2 regions of the Chitinophaga niabensis genome follow, and region 1 is predicted to be linked to the other one. Evidence: riboswitches for the same ligand, from Rfam matches in the RefSeq annotation. Region 1 holds a riboswitch; the other holds the start of a gene.

Region 1 (4,732 bases):
TGAGCGTGTCTTCCGGGTAAAATGCCTCGCTTTCCGGCAGGAATTCGAGGATCTGTTTTAAGAGTACATCCAGGCCCTTTTTCTGCAAAGCAGAAATGGTGATCACTGCTTTGGCTTTGCCCCATACTTTGCAGCGTTCGGTCAATGCATCCAGTTCAGCCTTTTCCAGCACATCCATTTTATTGATCACCAGCAGGCAGGTGGCTTTCAGCTTGAGGGAATCAAACATCGCCAGGCATTCTTCCACATTATCTTTTGCCTCCATCATCAGCAGGGCTACATCTGCATCTTCCAGTGCGGAACGTACGGCGCCCATCATTTTCTCATGCATCTTGTATTTGGGATCAATGATACCGGGGGTATCGGAGAACACGATCTGGTAACCGGGTTCCGTTACTACAGCCATGATCCTGTGCCGGGTGGTTTGCACCTTGGGGGTTACAATTGCCAGTTTCTCACCCAACAATGCGTTGAGCAAGGTACTTTTTCCGGCATTAGGTTTACCAAAGATGTTTACAAATCCAGCACGATGCATACTATCTGATTTTTACGTGTGAACTAAGCTGTGGGTGCAATTTAGTACAAATAAAAAAAGCCGAATTGCTTCGGCTTTTTAACTTTTTAGAAGTTTGGAGACTGTGATCTCTTTTACTTTTTTGTAAGGATTTAACTTTTTCGCCGTTGGCGTTTCAGCCTTCCTCTTTACTTTCTTTTGTAGCGAGGAGAGGATTCGAACCTCTGACCTTCGGGTTATGAGCCCGACGAGCTACCTCTGCTCTACCTCGCAATGTGGGTGCAAAGGTAAACGAATTTTAATACTCACCAAATATTTTTCATCCTTTGGCGAAAAATAATTCAGCCTTATCCGTGAAGAAGCTTGCCAGCCGGGTCTTACAAAGGAAGTCTTTTATGACATGTAATAATGAGTAAGTATAATATGTAAAGAGATCACAGTCGGGGCCCTGCTTAAAATGGCAGGTCATCCGCCGGATTTTCTATCTCCGGTTCTGCTGTTCTGCTTCCATTTGTCCGTTGACCACCCGGCAGTAATTTCAGGTCTGTAACCCTTAATTTCAGCACCGCAGTTACTCCTCCTGCATTGTTGTTATAAGTGTCCACTACAGGAACGCCTTCCACAAATACATAGGTACCCTGTAACATGTAAGGCCCCACGGCATTTGGATACCACATGGCGCAATCTACCCAGACCGTCCGGTCTGTTTGAACGCCCTGCGCGTTCCTGTACCTTTCGTTGTGTGCAACATTAAAATTCAGGACTTGTTTTCCGTTCACTGTGTTCTGCACAGCGTTTTTGCCAAGGTGGCCGATGATTTGAAGTTTGATCATTTGATAAATGATTGTTTCGGTTAACAATAATTGTTTCTCAAAATGATCTCTGCTGGAAAAAAGTGGGGAGTACTGTTCCTGGATTAACGGGATGAAGATAATGGAAAAAATACATCCTGAAAAAAATTTGTGCAGAATTCCTGCTGTGTGTCTACCTTTGCAATAGAAACCGGATAAGCACAGCTTATCCTTTTCACCTCGGGGTGCCTTACTATCAGGCTGAGATCACACCCGTTGAACCTGACCAGGTAATGCTGTTTAGGAAAGGTAAGTGACGTTTCCTTACCTGTTTACGATAGTTTGACCATTGCAGCACACCGTGCTACTATGGCTATGCATCATTTTGAATCATTTGAACAAACAGGATCTACCATGAAAAAATTCATGCTCTTAGCGCTGCTGTGCGTATCTGTATTTACACAGGCGCAGGTAGTTATCACCGGTGTAGTAACAGATAAAACATCCGGTAAACCGCTGGAAGGCGCCAGCATCTCTATTTACAACGGCTCCGGTACACATACAGATACTAAAGGACAATACCGCATCACTGTTCCCGGGCATGGTTCCTATACGCTGCAGGCAAGCTTTCTGGGCTTCATTACTATACAGGAAACCATCAAAGTGCAACAGAAAACAACTGAATTAAATATTGCATTACAGGAAACTGGCCTCTTTGTAAAACCTGTGGAGATCTCCAGTCTGCGTGCAGGCAGGAACGCTCCTTTCACCAAATCAGAACTGAGTAAAGAAGATATTGCCAAACAGAACCTCGGGCAGGACCTGCCACTACTGCTCAACCAGCTGCCTTCCGTAGTAACCAATTCGGATGCAGGTGCCGGTGTAGGATATACGGGGCTGAGGGTACGTGGCAGTGACATTACCCGCATCAATGTTACCATCAATGGTATTCCCGTGAACGATGCAGAATCCCAGGGTACCTTCTTTGTGAATATGCCGGACTTTGCTTCTTCCGTGAACAGCATCCAGCTGCAACGTGGTGTAGGCACTTCTACCAATGGCGCCGGGGCTTTCGGAGCTTCACTGAACCTCAGCACCAATCAGTTCAATGATAAAGCATATGCTGAAATTGATAATAGCTACGGCTCTTTTGATACCTGGAAACACACGGTAAAAGCCGGTAGCGGCCTTATTAACGGGCATTTCACAGTAGATGCACGTTTATCAAAGATCTCTTCGAACGGGTATGTTGACAGAGCTGCATCAGACTTACGTTCCTTCTATACCTCCGCTGCATACATCTCTGAAAAAACGGCTATCCGCCTGAATGTATTCTCCGGAAAGGAAAAAACATACCAGGCATGGAATGGTATTTCAAAAGGCGATCTTGATACTAACAGAACATACAACTCAAGTGGCACCCAAAAACCAGGCGCTCCTTATGATAATGAAACGGACAACTACCAGCAGGATCATTATCAGCTGTTCTTTAATCACGCTATTCACAATAACCTGAACTTCAACGTAGCGCTGCATTACACACGTGGCCGCGGTTATTATGAGAATTATCTTGCGGATCAGCTCTATACAGATTATGGCCTGTCAGCACCCATCATCAACGGCGCACCTGTTACCGAAACAGACCTGATCCGTCAGCTATGGCTGGACAATCATTTCTATGGCGGTATATTCTCCGTTAATCACAATGCCGGCAAATTCAGCTGGAGTGCAGGTGGCGGCTGGAACCGTTATGATGGTAAACATTACGGCAAGATCATCTGGGCAGAGCAGGCTATTGAAAAAGATTACCGCTGGTACAACCTGAATTCTTTTAAAACAGATCTCAACTTCTACTGGAAAGGTGAATACGCCATCACTGAAAAACTGAAAGCATTTGCAGATGTGCAGTACAGGCATGTAGTTTATGAACTGAACGGCTTCCGCAAGAACCCGGAGATCCGCCAGAAGAAACGGTATGATTTCTTCAATCCCAAAGGAGGTTTTACTTTCCAGCTGAACAACAAACAACATCTCTATGCTTCCTACGCCATCGGCAATAAAGAACCTAACAGGGATGATTTTGAAGTGGGTTTATTACAAGCTCCTAAGCACGAAACCCTGCGTAACCTGGAAGCGGGCTACGTACTTCGCAGCCAGAAAGGTGGTGTGCAGGCAAACGTGTATTACATGAACTACCGTAATCAACTGGTGCTCACCGGCCAGATCAATGATGTAGGCGCATACGCCAGAACCAATATCCCGAAAAGCTATCGCCTTGGGCTTGAGCTGGATGGCCATTACAATCTATTCCCCCAGCTCACGCTGGCCGGGAACATTGCTTTGAGCCGCAACCGCGTATTTGATTACACAGAGTTCCTGGATGATTGGGATAATGGTGGTCAGAAACCTGTTACGCATAAAGAATCTGATATTTCCTTCTCTCCTAACCTGGTGGCCGGCTATACAGTCAGCGTCAAACCTGTTGCAGGCTTGTCGGTTGACTGGGTTGGTAAATACGTGAGCCGCCAGTTCCTGGATAATTCTTCTGATAAAGCACGTACACTGGATGCTTTCCTGGTGAACGATATCCGCATCAATTATATCGTTCCGCAGCAATTATTTAAGGAGTTAGGTTTGCAACTGATGTTGAACAACGTGTTCAATGAAATGTACGAGCCGAACGGGTATACTTATGGTTACCTGGAAGGTGGGACCGTAAAATCTTCGAACACCTATTTCCCCATGGCCGGCTTCAATTTTATGGCCGGAATAAGGATCGGCTTATAACATTAAAACCCGCTACCACAGCGGGTTTTTTATTGCTGTCAATTCATGACATAAGGAGTTTTTTTTCGTATATTTGAACATGAAATTTATCGACAACGAACTGCAGGAAAGACTCCTTAATTTTTACAAAGGCCAAGGCAAATTAACCGTACTTACAGGGGCAGGGCTTTCTGCCGACAGTGGTATTCCAACCTTCCGGGATAAAGATGGATTCTGGACCGTTGGCTCCGTCAACTACATGCCTGAAGAAATGGGCACCTACAAAATGTTCCTTAAACAACCGCTCGATGTATGGAAATGGTTCCTGTACAGACTGGGTATTTGTTCCAAAGCGAACCCCAATGTTGGGCATTATGCCATAAAAGAACTGGAAGATCTTTTCGGCAGCAGGTTCCAGCTGATCACACAGAATGTGGACGGACTTCATTTTAAAGCCGGAAGCGCAAGAGATGCTGCCTACCTGATACATGGCACGCTTGAATATTCCCGTTGCGGAGAAGGGTGCTCCGATGATCTTTACCCCTATCCCAACCTTCCGATGGAAAAAGGAGATGAGCTCACACCGGAACAAATAGAGACATTAAAATGCCCTGTATGCCGCTCTTATTTAAGACCGCATGTGTTGTGGTTCGATGAATAC
Region 2 (4,732 bases), 370 kb from region 1:
TCCCGTTTCAGAACACGTTTTGCGTGTGAGCTGAAGGGTTTCAATGCGGCAGACTTTATTGATAAAAGCGAACTGCGTAAAACAGATCCGTTCACACAATATGCACTCGTAGCTTCTGATCAGGCCATCAAAGATTCCGGCCTGGATTTTTCCGGTATGGATCCCTTCGCTACCGGTGTGATCTGGGGATCAGGACAGGGTGGTATGCAAACATTTGAAGAGCAGGTAACAGAATATGTGGAAGGTGGATTCAATCCGCGTTTTTCTCCTTATTTCGTTCCCAAGCTGATCACCAATATGGCTTCCGGCATGATCTCCATGCAGCATGGATTGATGGGCATTAATTACACTACTGTTTCTGCATGCGCCACTTCTAATACCGCCATAATGGATGCATTCAACTACATCCGTTTGGGTAAAGCGAAAGTGATCATCACAGGAGGTTCCGAAGCGCCAATAACTCCGGCTTCTGTTGGTGGCTTCTGTGCCATGAAAGCCATGTCTATCAGGAATGATGATCCTGCTGCCGCTTCCCGGCCTTTTGATGTGAACAGGGATGGATTTATCATGGGCGAAGGAGCGGGTGCCTTGGTGCTCGAAGAATATGAACATGCCAAAGCACGTGGTGCAAAAATATATGCAGAAGTTGCAGGTGCAGCCATGACAGCAGATGCGTATCATATGACGGCTACACACCCTGAAGGGCTGGGCGCTTTACAGGCGATGAAGTTTGCTTTGGAAGATGGCGGGCTGAATGCAGAAGAGGTGGGCTACCTCAATGCACATGCTACTTCTACGCCCGTTGGCGATCTGAGTGAAATTGCAGCCATCCGTAAAATGTTTGGTGACACAGCGGCTCATTTGCATATCAGCGCTACCAAATCCATGACAGGACATTTGCTGGGAGCAGCCGGCGCCATTGAAGCAATTGCGAGTGTGATGAGTATTGTAAAAAGTGTTATTCCACCTACGATCAATACAACGGAATTAGACCCTGCTATTCCTGCGAGTTTGCAGATTGTGTTAGGTTCGGCGGTAGAGAAAGAAGTAAAGGTGGCGATGAGTAATACTTTCGGCTTTGGGGGGCATAACGGGATTGTGGTGTTTAAAAAGTTTTAGTGGTCTTAAAGAACTATGGTTTGTGTTTTTAACACACTGCCCATAAAAAGCCCCGATGATCCATCGGGGCTTTTTCTTTAAGCAATATTTATCAGCTGCCTCTTGCACCACCTGTTTTAACAGGTTTCTTTGCAACGTTCGCTTGTTTGCCCGGTTTCATAAAGGACGCATTGTTCACCCCCGGCTGATTAGTCTTACTCTGCTTATTGTCCCTTTTGCCGCCTTTCTTGTTACTGTTATTTAATAATGACATAGCTTTTAGAATTGGTGCAAAACAAATATAGTAAATTTTTGCAGTGATATTCTGTTATCTTTATTTACATGAATACCAGGTACTTACTTTCCCTGCTGCTCTGTTCCACGCTGGCAGCTAATGCCCAGACCCTCAGCAATCCGGTGCTGGATAAAGATTTTCCTGATCCCACGGTGATCCGCGTCAATGGAAAATATTATGCTTATGCCACACAGGGCCGTGGCCACATACAGGTGTCTGTTTCTGAAGATCTGCAGCATTGGAGTGATCCGGCGGATGCGCTTCCGGTAAAACCCGTTTGGGCAGATAAACATTTCTGGGCACCGCATGTACTCTATGATTCCTCCATTCAGAAATATGTACTCTTCTATTCCGGGGAATCCACAGATACTACAACCGGTAAATGTTTAGGAGTGGCTTATGCTACGCAGCCGGAAGGGCCGTTTACAGATAAAGGGTCTCCCCTGATCTGCGGAGAGGGCTTTGAACATATAGATCCCATGGCTTTTATAGACCCGCAAACGGGCAAAAAACTCCTGTACTGGGGCTCTGGTTTTAAACCGATCAGGGTGCAGGAAATGAGGGATGATTGGTCTGATTTTAAACCCGGTTCCAAACCGGTGCCGGTTGTTTGGCCGGGTAAGGAAAAGAATTATACAAGGCTGATAGAAGGTGCCTGGCTGGATTATCATGCAGGGAAATATTATCTCTATTATTCCGGTGATAACTGTTGCGGGAAGGATGCAAATTATGCCGTGCTGGTATCAAGAGCGGATCATGCGGAAGGGCCTTTTGAAAGCCATGGGGTGATACTGGAAAAGGATAGTATCTGGTTAGCGCCCGGGCATAATTCTGTTTTTAAAGATGCGCAGGGTAATAACCATATTGCTTATCATGCTATTCACCGGCAGAAGGGAGGAGGAAGAGTATTTTGTATCAGCTCGCTGGTGTATGCGAATGGATGGCCGGTGGTGAAGCCATAAATAAAAGAGGCGGTATTATAGATACCGCCTCTTTTTTTAATTAATAGCAATCTCTTTCGTTGCTTTCGTCTGCTCTTTGCTTTTTGGAATACTCAGTTTTAAAATGCCATCTGTATAACTGGCACTGATCTGATCATCCTTTGTATTGTCCGGCAGCCTGAAAGTTCGGGTGAAAGAGCTGTAACTGTATTCTCTCCGGCTGTATTGTTTGCCATTACCGTTTTCAGATGACTCCTGTTTTGTTTCCGCGCTGATGCTTAATACATCATCATCCACCTTGATCTTGAAATCTTCTTTTTTAAATCCGGGTGCTATCACATCTACGCTGTATTGTTTGTCATCCTCGGAAATATTTACAGCTGGTAGAGATTTTGACTGTCTTCCGTTTTCAAAAGGGAAGAAGCTTTCCAGGTTAAAGAAGTCGCGCCAGGGATCATACGCTTTCAGACCCTTGTCGGTTCTTTCCAGATTTTTCATATGTACCTCCTTTTTAGATTTCTACCGGAAAAACCAGGCCATGGCCTATAAACTTATCAACCATGCTATAATATGCACAATATGTAGAGGAATGTGGAAATAATTTCCGGTGAAAACTGCTGTAGCATTGGATTGTATTGAATTTCAGTAAACTGTGCAAAGCTGTTTTTCTGGCACAATTATTTATATATAGTATTCAGAAGTTTCTTAGTAAGAGGTGGTCTGACACCATGCAGACCTGAGATCATACTCTTAATACCTGATCTGGATAATACCAGCGTAGGAAACAAGAAACGTTCAGAGGCTCCGGAATTCCCGGAGCCTTTTTTTATGCATGCAACCTTTGAAACAGGCATTCGTCTTTATAGCATGAGATACCTTATACTGTTGTTACTGATCTCCTCTACCTCTTACGGGCAAATGAAGTACTTCTCCCGTAAGCAACTTGATAAATTCCTGAAGGTACAGATGAAGTCCCTCGGCATGCCGGGCCTCTCCATTGCTGTGATCCGGAAGGGAAAGATCGTTTATCACAGGGCACTGGGTGTAACCAATACAACTACACCTGTTAAAGTGGATGATCAATCTATCTTTGAAGCAGCCTCTTTATCCAAACCGGTATTTGCCTACCTGGCGCTGAAAATGGTAGATAAGGGTTTGCTGAACCTTGATAAGCCCCTGTACCAATATCTCCCTTTTCCTGAGTTGGAATATGATCAACGTTATAAACTGATCACTGCGAGGATGGTGCTGGACCATACAACAGGTTTTCCCAACTGGCGTTGGTTTGACCTGGCGGACTCTGCACGGCAGATCAAACGGGGAGATATGTATATTAAGAAAGAGCCGGGTACTTTCACTTATTCGGGAGAAGGATATCATTACCTGGCCAAGGTATTGGCGCATCTGAATAAGATGCCGCTAAGCAAGCTGGATGCTGTTTTCCGGCAGGAAGTAGCCGTTCCTTTAGGAATGCAGTATGCCTGGTTCACTTATAATGATTTCATGGGGCAGCATAAAGTAACAGGACATAAGAATGGTAAAGTAGAAGGAAGAAGATGGCCGATGGCATTCCCAGATGAAGATTCTACTTCCTTTGGCGCTGCCGGGAAACTGCATACGGAAGCAGTGAGCTATGCGCATTTCCTGGTAGGATTGATGAAGGATGAAACACATGAAGAAATGTTCAAGGCGCAAACAGCTGTGCCTGAAAATTACAATGAAGGTGTAGTGGCCTGGGGATTAGGATTAGCCATAAGGCCAACGAAGTATGGCATCGCTTATCAGCATGGCGGCAACAACGGTAATTTTCAATCCGGCTGCCTGTTCTATAAAGAGAAAAAGAGCGGTTACGTGTTCTTTACTAACTGCAATAAGGGAGATGTTTTTAATGAGCGGTTACAGGTGTTTTTAGAGATCTTATAGCTGTTCTTCTGGCACAGTTTTTTCTGTATAATTATCAGAATTTTCTTTAGAATATGATATGGGTAAAACCAACATAGGAAAAAGAAATATTCAAAGTCTCCGGAATCTCCGGAGACTTTTTTTATGGGCATAGTGTTTGACTTTCTAATTGCAAAATCAAACGTTATGAGTTATCATCAATATGAAACATACAAAAATCGTTAGATGCAACTGGCGGACATTATTATAGCAGAGATCCGGCAGAAAGGTCCTGTTTCCTTTCACGATTTTATGGAGGCATCGCTGTATTATCCAGGGTTGGGATATTATACCGGTTCCGGTGAGCAGTTTGGAGAGCAGGGTGATTATTATACGAGCCCGTATATATCCCCGGCTTTTGGTGCCATGATTGCACGGCAGCTGGAAGAGATGTGGCGCGTTATGGGTAAACCCCCTTTCACGATCGTGGAATTTGGGGCAGGCAGTGGCATGCTTT

What was found. Region 1 has a riboswitch for thiamine pyrophosphate ahead of AAHN97_RS17900 (TonB-dependent receptor). Riboswitches for the same ligand answer to the same signal wherever they lie in the genome.
Region 2: another riboswitch for thiamine pyrophosphate. It lies ahead of AAHN97_RS16375 (serine hydrolase domain-containing protein); the one in region 1 lies ahead of AAHN97_RS17900 (TonB-dependent receptor).

Annotation. Positions count from the first base shown of each region.
Region 1 is NZ_CP154260.1:4,526,562-4,531,293, forward strand. It holds gene era (GTPase Era) at 1-535, opposite strand, end outside; tRNA gene AAHN97_RS17890 (tRNA-Met) at 716-787, opposite strand; gene AAHN97_RS17895 (single-stranded DNA-binding protein) at 967-1,347, opposite strand; TPP riboswitch at 1,537-1,629, shown strand; gene AAHN97_RS17900 (TonB-dependent receptor) at 1,720-4,092, shown strand; gene AAHN97_RS17905 (SIR2 family NAD-dependent protein deacylase) at 4,172-4,732, shown strand, end outside.
Region 2 is NZ_CP154260.1:4,159,629-4,164,360, reverse strand. It holds gene fabF (beta-ketoacyl-ACP synthase II) at 1-1,119, shown strand, start outside; gene AAHN97_RS16390 (hypothetical protein) at 1,211-1,372, opposite strand; gene AAHN97_RS16385 (glycoside hydrolase family 43 protein) at 1,441-2,355, shown strand; gene AAHN97_RS16380 (Hsp20/alpha crystallin family protein) at 2,392-2,832, opposite strand; TPP riboswitch at 3,035-3,135, shown strand; gene AAHN97_RS16375 (serine hydrolase domain-containing protein) at 3,202-4,257, shown strand; gene AAHN97_RS16370 (class I SAM-dependent methyltransferase) at 4,462-4,732, shown strand, end outside.